Collimonas fungivorans Ter331: one gene and its partner. The protein of the gene in region 1 interacts with the protein of each later gene in a pairwise test. Links are inferred from orthologs where the notes say so. Each region holds a gene or a part of one and is shown in the gene's direction. Other genes may lie near its edges.

Region 1 (6,600 bases):
ACTCCCTAGAACAATTAGTAACGCAAGCTCAGGCTGATTTCAGCGCCGCCGCGGATGCCGCCGCGCTGGAAAATGCCAAGGCCAAGTATCTTGGCAAGACCGGCCAGATCACCGAGCAGATGAAGGGGCTGGGCAAGCTGGCGCCGGATGAGCGCAAGGTCCAGGGCGCAGTCATCAACAAACGCCAAAGAGCAGATCGAAGCCGCGCTGAATGCGCGCCGTGACGCCTTGGCCAACGCACAGATGCAAGAGCGCCTGAACGCGGAAGCAATCGATGTCACCTTGCCGGGCCGCGGCCGCGGCGTCGGCGGCATCCACCCGGTGATGCGCTCGTGGCAGCGCATCGAAGAAATTTTCCGTTCCATCGGTTTCGACGTGGCCGACGGCCCCGAGATCGAAACCGACTGGACCAACTTTACCGCATTGAACAGCCCGGAAAACCATCCGGCGCGTTCGATGCAGGACACCTTCTACATCGACGGCAAGGACACTGAAGGCAAGCAGCTGCTGCTGCGCACCCATACCAGCCCGATGCAGGTGCGTTATGCGCGCATGAACAAGCCGCCGATCAAGGTCATCGCGCCGGGCCGTACTTACCGCGTCGACAGTGACGCCACCCATTCGCCGATGTTCCACCAGGTCGAAGGCTTGTGGATCGCCGAAGACATCAGCTTCGCCGACCTCAAGGGCGTCTACCTGTAATTTCGTCAAGGCTTTCTTCGAAACCGACGACCTGCAAGTGCGCTTCCGCCCATCCTATTTCCCGTTCACCGAGCCTTCGGCCGAGATCGACATCGCCTTCGGCAGCGGTCCGCTGAAGGGACGCTGGCTGGAAGTCTCGGGCGCCGGCCAGGTGCATCCTAACGTGGTGCGCAACATGGGGCTGGATCCGGAACAGTTCATCGGTTTTGCCTTCGGTTCCGGCATCGAACGCCTGACCATGCTGCGTTATGGCATCAACGATCTGCGCCTGTTCTACGAAGGCGACCTGCGTTTCCTGAAACAATTTAACTAAAAGCTCCTCGCCGAAGACGCTGCGACAGGCTTGCCCTTGTGCCTCGCCGATCCAGCGTTCCTTGCTTCTGTGACTAAAGGTTTTTGAAGGTTTTACCTATGCAATTCTCTGAAAGCTGGCTGCGTTCCATGGTCGATCCGAAGATGACTTCGGACGAATTGTCCCATCTGCTGACCATGTCGGGTCTTGAAGTGGAAGAGGTCGAGCCGGTTGCGCCGCCCTTTACCAATATCGTGGTCGGCCTGGTGGTCGAGACCGCCAAGCATCCGAACGCCGATCGCCTGAATGTCTGCCAGGTCGATGTCGGCGCCGGCACCATGCTCAATATCGTGTGCGGCGCGCCGAACGTGCGTCCTGGCCTGAAAGTGCCATGCGCGATGGTCGGCGCGATCCTGCCGCCGGGCGCGGACGGCAAGCCGTTCGAAATCAAGCTGGGCCAGCTGCGCGGCGTCGAATCGCAGGGCATGCTGTGCTCGGCGCGCGAACTGAAACTGTCGGAAGACCATGGCGGCTTGCTGGAGTTGCCGGAAGATGCGCCGGTCGGCAAGAATTTCCGCGATTATTTCGAACTGAACGATCTCAAGTTCACCATCAAGCTGACGCCGAACAAGGCGGACTGCCTGTCGGTGCTGGGCGTGGCGCGCGAAGTGTCGGCCCTGACCGGCACGCCGCTGAAGCAGCCGGTGTTCAAGACTGTCAGCGCCAATATCGCTGAAACCTTGCCGGTCAAGATTTCGGCGCCGGACCTGTGCGGCCGTTTCTCCGGCCGCGTGATCCGCGGCCTGAACGCCAAGGCGACGACGCCGCGCTGGATGAAACAGCGCCTGGAGCGCAGCGGCCAGCGTCCGATCTCGGCCCTGGTCGACATCTCCAACTATGTCATGCTGGAGCTGGGACGTCCTACCCACGTGTTCGACCTCGACAAGATCCACGGCGGCCTCGATGTCCGCTGGGGCAAGGCAGGCGAATCGCTCAAGCTGTTGAACGGCAATACCGTCAGTGTCGATGACTGGATCGGCGTGATCGCCGATGACCGCCAGATCGAATCGCTGGCCGGCATCATGGGCGGCGACGCCACCGCGGTATCGCTGGAAACGCAAAATATCTACCTGGAGGCCGCATTCTGGTGGCCGCAGGCGATACAGGGCCGCGCCCGCCGTTTCAATTTTTCGACTGACGCCGGCCATCGCTTCGAGCGCGGCGTCGATTTCGCCACCACGGTCGAGCACATCGAACGCATCACCGCCTTGCTGGTCGAGATCTGCGGCACGCCTGAAACCCAGGTCGGCCCGGTCGACGACCAAAGCGTCAACCTGCCGAAGCGCGATCCGGTCAAGGTGCGCACCGCGCGTGCGATCAAGGTCATCGGCGTACCATTGTCGGACAGCCAGATCGCCGATATCTTCACGCGCCTGGGACTGGGCTTCACCCAGGACAACGGCGTGTTTTCGGTGACGCCGCCGTCGTATCGTTTCGATATCGAGATCGAAGAAGACCTGGTCGAGGAAATCGCCCGCGTCTACGGTTTTGAAAATATCCCGGCCTTGCCGCCGGTGGCGCCGAACGCCATGTACATCGCGCCGGAAAACCAGCGCTCGCTGTTCTCGATCCGGCACCGGCTGGCCGACCTGGATTACCAGGAAGTGATCAATTTCAGCTTCGTCGAAGAAGCCTGGGAAGCCGACTTCGCCGGCAACCTGCAACCGATCAAGCTGCTCAATCCGATTGCCAGCCAGATGAGCGCGATGCGTTCGTCGCTGGTCGCCAGCCTGGTGGCCAACGTCAAATACAACCTGAACCGCAAGCTGAACCGGGTCCGCATTTTTGAAACAGGCGCCGTGTATACACGCAACCAGGAAGTCCAGAACGGGCCGCTGGCGGTCGCCGGTTTTGAACAGCCGAAGCGGGTCGCAGGCCTGGCCTATGGTCCGCACGCCGACGAGCAATGGGGACAGGCCAGCCGCACCGTCGATTTCTTCGACGTCAAGGCCGACCTGGAAGCCTTGTTTGCGCCGGCGGCTTTGCGTTTCACCAAACTGGAGCATCCTGCTTTGCATCCGGGCCGTTCGGCGCAGGTGCTGCTGGGCGACGTTGCGGTAGGTTTTATCGGCGAATTGCACCCGCGCCTGCAGCAGAAATACGAGTTGCCGCTGGCCCCGGTTGTGTTCGAAGTCGACGCCTTGGCGTTGCAGCAACGGCAAGTACCTGCGTATGTCGAGATTTCGAAATTCCCGGCCGTGGTGCGCGATCTCGCAGTGGTGGTCAAACAAGCCGTTTATGCACAGGATTTACTGGATGTTTTTGCTGCTGAGCAGCAAGGCAATCCAGCCTGCCGGATTCTGCAAGCCATTGTTTTATTTGATGAATATCATGGCAAAGGACTGGAAAATGACGAAAAAAGTCTTGCTTTCCGTTTTACCTTGCAAGATACTGAAAACACCCTTCAAGATGACACTGTAGAAGCCGCCATGTCGGCTTTGATCGCTGCTGTCAGCAAGGTGCCAACAGCAAGATTGCGCGCCTGATCTGTAATTGAATGGCTTGATTAAACCTGCAGCAAATGCCGGCGCGCTCGAGACACAGCGGCACGAAAAAAAACGGCAGCGGCAATCCCAAAAAGACAGGGGCGTAACAACAGAATGAACAATATGCAGACAGTAGAATTCGAATCCGTTCTGGACGCCGATCTGAATCGGGCGATGCGTGAAGCGCAAGCCCGTTCGCAGGCAGAAAAGAATTTGCCGACATTGACCAAGGCGGAACTGGCTGAACTTTTGTTTGAACAGGTTGGCCTCAACAAGCGTGAGGCCAAGGACATGGTGGAAACGTTTTTCGATGAAATCCGCGATGCGCTGGAACGCGGCGAATCCGTGAAATTGTCGGGTTTCGGCAATTTCCAGCTGCGCGACAAACCGCAGCGCCCGGGCCGCAATCCGAAGACCGGGGAAGAAATTCCCATCACTGCGCGCCGCGTGGTCACTTTCCACGCCAGTCAGAAACTCAAGGGCATGGTTGAAGCCGCAAGCCTGCAGCCGATCCAGCCTATCCAACAGTTTGCCGCTGCCCTCCCAGCTAATTCATGAACGATCGCATTAGTAAATCCGAGCTTGTCGTGCTGCCGCCGATCCCGGCCAAGCGTTATTTCACCATAGGCGAAGTCAGCGACCTGTGCGGCGTCAAGCCGCATGTGCTGCGTTACTGGGAACAGGAATTCACCCAGCTCAAGCCGGTCAAGCGGCGCGGCAACCGCCGTTATTACCAGCACCACGAGGTGCTGCTGATTCGCCGCATCCGCGAATTATTGTATGAACACGGCTTCACCATCAGCGGCGCCCGCAACAAGCTCGATGGCCGCCTGGGCGGCGCAGCCGAAGCCGAGCTGGCCGAGGCCCGGCAAAACGAAGTCGATCTGGTCGAAGTGCGGCACGAGCTGGAACAGATACTCGATTTGCTGATACCGAAGGTCGAGCAAGCCACTCAGTGAATATTGAGTGAATATTGAATAAACTAGGGAGAGCAATCTCCCTTTTTTGTATTTGGAATAATTACACTTATGCTCAGCGATCCGCGTTTTCCCAATCTTTTCATCCTCAACCACCCGCTGATCCAGCACAAGCTGACCCACATGCGGAGCAAGGAAACATCGACCCGCACATTCCGCCAGCTGCTGCGTGAAATCACGCTGCTGATGGGCTACGAAATCACGCGTGACCTGCCGCTGACGACACAGCAGATCGAAACGCCGATGCAGAGCATGCAGGCGCCGGTGATTGCCGGCCGCAAACTGGCGGTGGTGCCGGTGCTGCGGGCAGGGATAGGCATGAGCGACGGTTTGCTGGACCTGGTGCCGTCGGCGCGGGTCGGGCATATCGGGGTGTATCGCGACCCTGACACGCACCAGCCGGTTGAGTACCTGGTGCGCTTGCCAGACCTGGCGGAGCGGATCTTCATCGTATGCGACCCGATGGTGGCAACCGGCAATTCGGCAGTGCACGCCGTCGACGTGCTGAAAAAGCGCGGCGTCGGCGACGAGCAAATCATTTTCCTGGCGCTGGTGGCGGCGCCGGAAGGCGTGCAAGTATTCCAGGATGCCCATCCCGGCGTCAAGCTGTACGTGGCAAGCCTGGATTCGCACCTGGACGAACATGCCTATATCGTGCCCGGACTGGGCGACGCCGGCGACCGCATCTTCGGCACCAAATAATCCACCGCGGCAGTTAAATAGGGTCAGAGTCGAATTATTTTAATTCGACTCTGACCCTATTTAATGGGAGCTATATCAGCCCAGCAGTTTCAGCACCTGCTGCGCCACCGCAACCGAAGAAGCCGGATTTTGTCCGGTAATCAAATTGCCGTCGGCAACGGCATAGCTCTGCCAATCGGCCAGCTTGCTGTAATTTCCTCCCAGACGGTTCAATTCAGCCTCCACCAGGAACGGCACGATATCGGTCAACTGCACGGCCGCTTCTTCGCTGTCTGAAAAGCCGGTGACTTTCTTGCCTTTCACCAGCGGGCTGCCGTCTGCCGCGCGTACATGGCGCAGCACGCCGGGTGCGTGGCATACCGTCGATACCGGCTTGCCGGCGGCATACATGGTTTCGATCAGTGCGATCGAATCCTTGTCTTCCGCCAGATCCCACAAGGGGCCATGGCCGCCCGGGTAGAACACGGCGTCGTACGATGCCGCCTGCACGGTCGACAGCTTGCTGGTCGATGCCAGTGCAGCCTGCGCTGCGCCATCTTTGCGAAAACGTTCGGTGGCTTCGGTTTGGGCATCGGCTTCGTCGCTCTTCGGGTCGAGCGGCGGCTGGCCGCCCTTTGGCGAGGCCAGGGTGATGTCGGCGCCGGCGTCGAGGAAGGCGTAGTAGGGAGCTGCAAATTCTTCCAGCCAGAAACCGGTTTTCTTGCCGGTATTGCCGAGCTGGTCGTGGGAAGTAAGCACCATTAATATTTTCATCTGGATTCCTTTTGAGTGTCTGATAGGTTATTCGTCGCCAACGCGTATCACCAGCTTGCCGAAGTTCTTGCCTTCCAGCAGGCCGATAAAGGCTTGCGGCGCATTCTCCAGGCCGTCGACGATGTCTTCCCGGAACTTGATTTTGCCGGCGGCGAGCCAGCCGCTCATGTCCTTGAAGAACTCTTGGTAGCGATGGTAGTAGTCGAAGATGATGAATCCTTGCATCTTGATGCGGCGTACCAGCAGCTTGCCCATCAGTCCCGGCAGATGATCCGGGCCTTCCGGTTTGCCGGCGGCGTTATAGTTGGCGATCAGGCCGCATACCGGGACCCGGGCGTGCAGGTTCAGCAACGGCAGGACTGCGCTGAACACGGCGCCGCCGACGTTTTCGAAATAGACATCGATGCCTTTGTCACAGGCCGCCGCGAGCTGCTGCGGGAAGTCGGCGGCGCGGTGGTCTACGCAGGCGTCGAAACCCAGTTCTTCCACCGCATACTTGCACTTGTCGGCGCCGCCGGCGATGCCGACCACGCGGCAGCCCTTGATCTTGGCGATCTGCCCGACCACCGAACCGACCGCGCCGGTGGCTGCCGCCACCACCACTGTCTCGCCGGGCTGCGGCTGGCCG
Region 2 (6,477 bases), 880 kb from region 1 along the record:
TTTCAAGACAAGCTGCTAGCACCTGGCTTGCTAAGGCAAAAGAGGCGGGGATAATTTCATCCGAAGGAACCGGTCGGGGAATACGCTATGCTCTTGTTGCGCAGGATTATGCCTGGAAGGATTACCTGCGCGAGGGTCTATCGGAAGACGTTGTTTGGCGTGAACTGTGCGCGCCCATGTTGCGGCAGTTGCCAGGCAATGTGCGCGGGATATGGCAACACGCTATGACGGAGATGATTAACAATGCCGTCGATCATTCCAATTCCGAGCAAGTTAAGGTTGGAATGAAAATGAACGCATTATTTACAGAAGGATTCGTCTCTGATACCGGTGAGGGTATCTTTTTAAAAATTCAAAAGGCGCTGGATCTTTACGATACGCGTGAAGCGATACTTGAACTGGCCAAGGGGAAATTCACTACTGACCCCGCCAATCACTCTGGCGAAGGTATTTTCTTTTCGTCCAAGATGATGGACCACTACGAAATCCGTTCTGGTAAATTGCACTTTGACCATGATAGCGAACAACCTGATTTGTTGATCGAGCATGACGTGGACGTGAGCGGTACGCTGGTTTCCATGCGCTTGGATAATGACAGCGCGAGAACGGCGAAAGAGGTGTTTGATCGTTTTGCATTGCCGGAAGAATTTTCATTTGCGAAAACGACCGTGCCGGTACGGCTTGCTCAACACGAAGGGGAAACCTTGGTTTCACGTTCTCAGGCCAAACGGCTGACACGGCGCTTCGAGAGATTCCAGAGTGTGATATTGGACTTCTCGGGCGTCGACGAGATCGGACAGGCGTTTGCCGATGAGGTATTTCGAGTATTTCAAAATGCTCATCCAGAGATCAGCATGATACCGTTCAAAGCTTCAGCGTCAATTACCGCGATGATTAAACGCGTTCAGAATCCTACGTGATTCTCCAGCGAGCCAGGGAAACTGCTGAATAGATTTTCAGGGCTACCGTCGTGTAGCGAACGCGTTTGTCTCCATAAACTGGCATTTGCAAAAGAGTGATGCCGTCAACAAGAAAATTATGCTTGAATTCACATTATTAAAAACCGAAGGAAAGGCCCGCCGCGGCCGTCTCAAACTCAACCACGGCGTTGTCGAAACGCCGATCTTCATGCCGGTCGGCACCTATGGTTCGGTGAAGGCAATGTCGCCGCTGGAGCTGGTGGAGATCGAAGCCCAGATTATCCTCGGCAATACCTTCCACCTGTGGCTGCGGCCCGGCACCGACGTGATCGACAAATTCCGCGGCCTGCACAAGTTCATGGCCTGGGACAAGCCGATCCTGACCGATTCCGGCGGCTTCCAGGTGTTTTCGCTGGGCGCGATGCGCAAGATTACCGAGGAGGGCGTGAAATTTTCCTCGCCGATCAACGGCGATAAATTGTTCCTCTCGCCCGAGGTGTCGATGCAGATCCAGAAATCGCTGAATTCCGACATCGTGATGCAGTTCGACGAATGCACGCCGTATGAAATCGACGGCCGGCCCGCCACCAGCGAGGAAGCGGCGCAGTCGATGCGGATGTCGCTGCGTTGGGCCAAGCGCTCCAAGAACGAATTCGACCAGCTGGAAAACCCGAATGCGCTGTTCGGCATCGTCCAGGGCGGCATGTTCGAAAACCTGCGCGACGAATCGCTCGCCGGCCTCGAAGACATCGGCTTCCACGGCATCGCCATCGGCGGCCTGTCGGTGGGCGAGCCCAAGGAAGAAATGATGCGTGTGCTGGAGCATATCGGCCCGCGCCTGCCGGCCGACAAGCCGCATTACCTGATGGGGGTCGGTACGCCTGAGGACCTGGTGGCCGGCGTTGAAAATGGCGTCGACATGTTCGATTGCGTGATGCCGACCCGTAACGCCCGCAACGGCTGGCTGTTTACCCGCTTCGGCGACCTGAAGATCAAGAACGCCCGCTACAAGGATGACGAAAAGCCATTGGACGAGACCTGCGGCTGCTACGCTTGCCGTAACTTCTCGCGCGCCTACTTGCATCATTTGCATCGCACCGGCGAAATCCTTGGCGCGCGCCTGAATACGATACACAATCTGCATTACTACCTGGACCTGATGAAAAATATCCGGGCAGCGCTGGATGTCGGGCAGTTCAGCGTATTCGTGACCCAGTTCCACCTGGACCGGGCGCGCGGGGTCTAGTATTTACCTTGGTAAAAGTATGCATTTTGCAACTGTTTGCCGATAAACCGGTCTATGCTCACTGGTCCGATCTGCCTGCTGACACCATAAAGGCGGCGGATCGGGCCGATTTCCCGGCAATAAATAGCGCCGGGGCGCGGCTGGACGGTTGTATGCCGTTACCCAATGCTAGAATGCTGGGCTATTTTCAAACTATTACCTGGAGCAACTCGTGTCAATTATTTCCAGCGCATACGCGCAAACTGCACCTGCGGCTACTGCCGCTGCCGGCCCATTTGGCCTGAGCGGCAACCTGACCAGCTTTCTGCCTATCATCCTGATGTTCGTGGTGTTGTACTTCCTGATGATCCGTCCGCAAATGAAGCGTCAGAAAGAACAGAAATCCATGATGGAAGCGCTGGCCAAGGGCGATGAAGTCGTGACAGCCGGCGGCATGCTGGGCAAGATCACCAAGGTCACCGACGGCTACATCACCCTGGAAATCGCCAGCGGCACTGAAGTCGTGGTGCAAAAGGGTTCGGTCACCACATTGCTGCCGAAGGGCACAATCAAGACGGCACTGTAATCCAGGCGCCAGACTGATGGAACGAGAGCATCCGGATGGGTGCTCTCTTCAAATGTAAAGTCCGGAATAAAAACAGCCTGGCGGCGCAATGCCACAAGCGCAGCACGGCAAGACATTGCACGCAGGCATCTCGGCTGCATAACCAGGCAAGAGACTCCCTCTGAGACTCACACAGAACGCTGAATCAATATGAATCGCTATCCTCTCTGGAAATATATCCTGATCGTCATCGCGCTGCTGTTCGGCGTGCTGTACACCATACCGAATCTGTTTGGCGAATCGCCCGCGGTACAGGTGAGCAGCGGCAAATCGACCTTGAAGATCGACAGCTCGCTGGCTGACCGGGTGTCGCAAGTGCTACAGCAAGGCAATTTGCTGACCGACAGCGTCACGTTCGAGAACGCCGGCGCCCAAGGCACGGTGCGCGCCCGTTTCCACGATACCGACACCCAGTTCAAGGCCAAGGCTTTGCTGGAACAGACACTGAATACCGATCCGACCGATCCGGTCTATGTGGTGGCCTTCAACCTGGTGCCGAATACGCCGCACTGGCTGCAAGCCATCCACGCATTCCCGATGTACCTGGGGCTCGACTTGCGCGGCGGCGTGCACTTCCTGATGCAAGTCGACACCAAGGCGGTAATCAACAAGCGCCTGCAGGGTTTGCAAGCCAGCGCCCGCACCGAACTGCGCGACAAGGATATCCGTTACAGCGGCATCAACCGCAATGGCGATACGATAGAAATCAGTTTCCGCGACCAGGATACGCTGAACAAGGCGCTCAACATATTGGCGCCGCAACTGTCCGAGATGTCGATCCAGGCAGTACTGCCGGTGGCCGGCGCCGACCCGATGCTGAGCGCATCGCTGAAGCCTGAAGCACTGAAGCAGATCGTCGACAACGGCGTCACGCAAAACATCACGACCTTGTCGAAACGGGTCAATGAACTGGGCGTCAGCGAACCGATCATTCAGCGCCAGGGCGCTGACCGTATCGTGGTGCAGATGCCCGGCGTGCAAGATGTCTCGCGCGCAAAGGACATCATCGGCCGTACCGCGACGCTGGAAGTGCGGATGGTGGATGAATCGGTAACCCGCGGCACGGAAGCCACCGCCGCGGTGCCTTTCGGTTCCGAACTGTTCAAGGTCGGCAAGAATGCGCCGGTAGTGCTGTACAAGGACCCTGTGCTGACCGGCGACTATATCTCCAGCGCTGCCGTCAGTTTCGACCAGAACCAGCAGCCTGCGGTCAGCATCGACCTCAACGGCGACGGCGGCCGCAAGATGCGCGATGCTACCCGCGGCAAGGTCGGCAAGGCGATGGCGATCGTGCTGTTTGAAAAAGGCAAGGGCGAAGTCCTGACCGTGGCGACGATCCAGAGCGAACTGGGTTCGCGCTTCCAGATCACCGGCATGGGTTCGCCTGAAGCGGCGGCCGACCTGGCGCTGCTGCTGCGCGCCGGTTCGCTGGCGGCGCCGATGACCATCATCGAAGAACGCACCATCGGCCCGCAACTGGGCGCCGAGAATATCAAGAAGGGTTTTGACTCGACCATGTACGGTTTCGCCGTCATCGCCGTGTTCATGATCATCTACTACATGCTGTTCGGCCTGTTCAGCGTGCTGGCGCTGTCGGTCAACCTGCTGCTGCTGATCGCGGTGCTGTCGACCTTGCAGGCGACGCTGACCTTGCCGGGTATCGCCGCGATTGCGCTGACCCTTGGTATCGCGATCGACGCCAACGTGCTGGTGAATGAACGTATCCGCGAAGAACTGCGCAACGGCAATTCGCCGCAGGCAGCGATCTCGATCGGTTTCGACCGCGCCTGGGCCACGATCCTGGACTCCAACGTGACGACGCTGATCGCCGGCCTGGCATTGCTGATTTTCGGTTCCGGCGCCATCCGCGGTTTTGCGGTGGTGCATTGCCTGGGCATCCTGACTTCGATCTTCTCGGCAGTGTTCGTTTCGCGCGGTTTCGCCAACCTCTGGTACGGCCGCAAGAAGAAACTGACCAGCCTGTCGATCGGCCAGATCTGGAAACCGAACGCCTGAGCCGCAACCAAGCCCTAGCTGATATCGAATAACGTTGCGGCCGCGACCACGTGGCCGCACAAGCAAGAACCAGTGGTGTGAACCAAAAGGAATGTGATGGAACTTTTCCGTATCAAGAAAGATATTCCGTTCATGCGCCATGCGTTGATATTCAATGCAATCTCGGCGCTGACGTTTGTATTGGCCGTATTCTTCCTGTTCTCGAAAGGCCTGCATCTGTCGATCGAGTTTACCGGCGGCACGGTAATCGAAGTCGCCTACAGCAAACCGGCCAATATCGAGGGCATACGCAAGACGGTCGAAGGCATCGGTTATACCGATAACCAGGTCACCAATTTCGGCACCGCCCAGGATGTGATGATTCGCCTGCCGGCAAAAAAAGGTGAAAATTCCAACGCCCAAAGCGCAACCGTACTGAAAGCCTTGCAGCAGCAGGACCCCGACGTGCAGCTCAAGCGCACCGAGTTTGTCGGACCGCAGGTGGGCGACGAACTGGCGCACGACGGCCTGATGGCGCTGCTGTTCGTGGTGATCGGCATCGTCATCTACCTGGCCATCCGCTTCGAATGGAAGTACGCGGTGGCGGCGATTATCGCCAACTTGCATGACGTGGTGATCATCCTCGGCTTCTTCGCCTTCTTCCAGTGGGAATTCTCGCTGACCGTACTGGCGGCGATCCTGGCGGTGCTGGGCTATTCGGTGAATGAATCGGTGGTGGTGTTCGATCGCGTGCGTGAAACTTTCCGCGACCGCCGCTTCGGCAAGCTGGCGGTTTCCGATGTCATGAACCATGCGATCACTAGCACGATTTCCCGTACCATCATCACCCACGGCAGTACTGAAATCATGGTGCTGTCGATGTTCGTGTTCGGCGGTCCGGCGCTGCATTACTTCGCGTTGGCGCTGACCATTGGTATCCTGTTCGGTATCTACTCTTCGGTGTTCGTGGCGGCGGCAGTAGCAATGTGGCTGGGCGTCAAGCGTGAAGACATGATCAAGCCGGTCAAGGAAAAAGACGAGACTGACGGCGCTGTGGTGTAAGGCGTTGCGGTTATAAAAAAACCAGCCTTCGGGCTGGTTTTTTTTGGTCTGGCGAAAAGCCGGGCTTCAGATTTTCTTGGCCAGCGATGCGGCATGCCCGATATAGTTGGACGGCGTCATGGCCAGCAGGTGGTCTTTGGCGTCCTGCGGGATTTCCAGCTTGAGGATGAACTCGCGCAATGCATCCTTGGAGATGCCTTTGCCGCGCGTCAGCTCTTTCAGCTGTTCGTACGGATTCTCGATGCCGTAGCGGCGCATTACGGTCTGCACCGGCTCGGCCAGCACTTCCCAGGTAGCGTCCAGGTCTTCCGCCAGGCGGCCGGGATTGACTTCCAGCTTGTTCAGGCCGCGCAGGCAGCTGTCGTAAGCCAGGATCGCATAACCGAGGCCGACGCCGATATTGCGCAGCACGGTGGAATCGGTCAGGTCGCGCTGCCAGCGCGACAGCGGCAGCTTTTCCGACATGTGCTTGAGCACGGCGTTGGCCATGCCGAGGTTGCCTTCGGAATTCTCGAAATCGATAGGGTTGACCTTGTGCGGCATGGTAGAGGAACCGATTTCGCCGGCCTTGGTGCGCTGCTTGAAAAAGCCGAGCGAGATGTAACCCCAGATATCGCGGTTCAGGTCGAGCAGGATGGTGTTGCTGCGGC

What was found.
Region 2: the proteins of pheT (region 1) and secD interact in binary tests that used the Escherichia coli proteins (3 or more experiments, as listed by UniProt). The link is inferred for Collimonas fungivorans Ter331 from one-to-one orthologs.

Annotation. Positions count from the first base shown.
Region 1 is NC_015856.1:1,782,073-1,788,672, forward strand. What follows is about bases 721-3,826. They hold pheT (phenylalanine--tRNA ligase subunit beta), read left to right. Parts: upstream 721-1,113; coding sequence 1,114-3,540; downstream 3,541-3,826. Other genes in these bases: CFU_RS07810 (integration host factor subunit alpha), read left to right, coding at 3,655-3,826. Also shown: more of CFU_RS07810, read left to right, coding at 3,827-4,098; CFU_RS07815 (MerR family transcriptional regulator), read left to right, coding at 4,095-4,499; upp (uracil phosphoribosyltransferase), read left to right, coding at 4,569-5,219; CFU_RS07825 (type 1 glutamine amidotransferase domain-containing protein), read right to left, coding at 5,295-5,972.
Region 2 is NC_015856.1:897,311-903,787, forward strand. The notes cover bases 2,371-5,353. They hold secD (protein translocase subunit SecD), read left to right. Parts: upstream 2,371-2,920; coding sequence 2,921-4,786; downstream 4,787-5,353. Other genes in these bases: yajC (preprotein translocase subunit YajC), read left to right, coding at 2,378-2,731; secF (protein translocase subunit SecF), read left to right, coding at 4,883-5,353. Also shown: CFU_RS03945 (STAS-like domain-containing protein), read left to right, coding at 1-920; tRNA guanosine(34) transglycosylase Tgt, read left to right, coding at 1,039-2,166; more of secF, read left to right, coding at 5,354-5,827; purB (adenylosuccinate lyase), read right to left, coding at 5,894-6,477. UniProt on the Escherichia coli protein: Part of the Sec protein translocase complex. Interacts with the SecYEG preprotein conducting channel. SecDF uses the proton motive force (PMF) to complete protein translocation after the ATP-dependent function of SecA.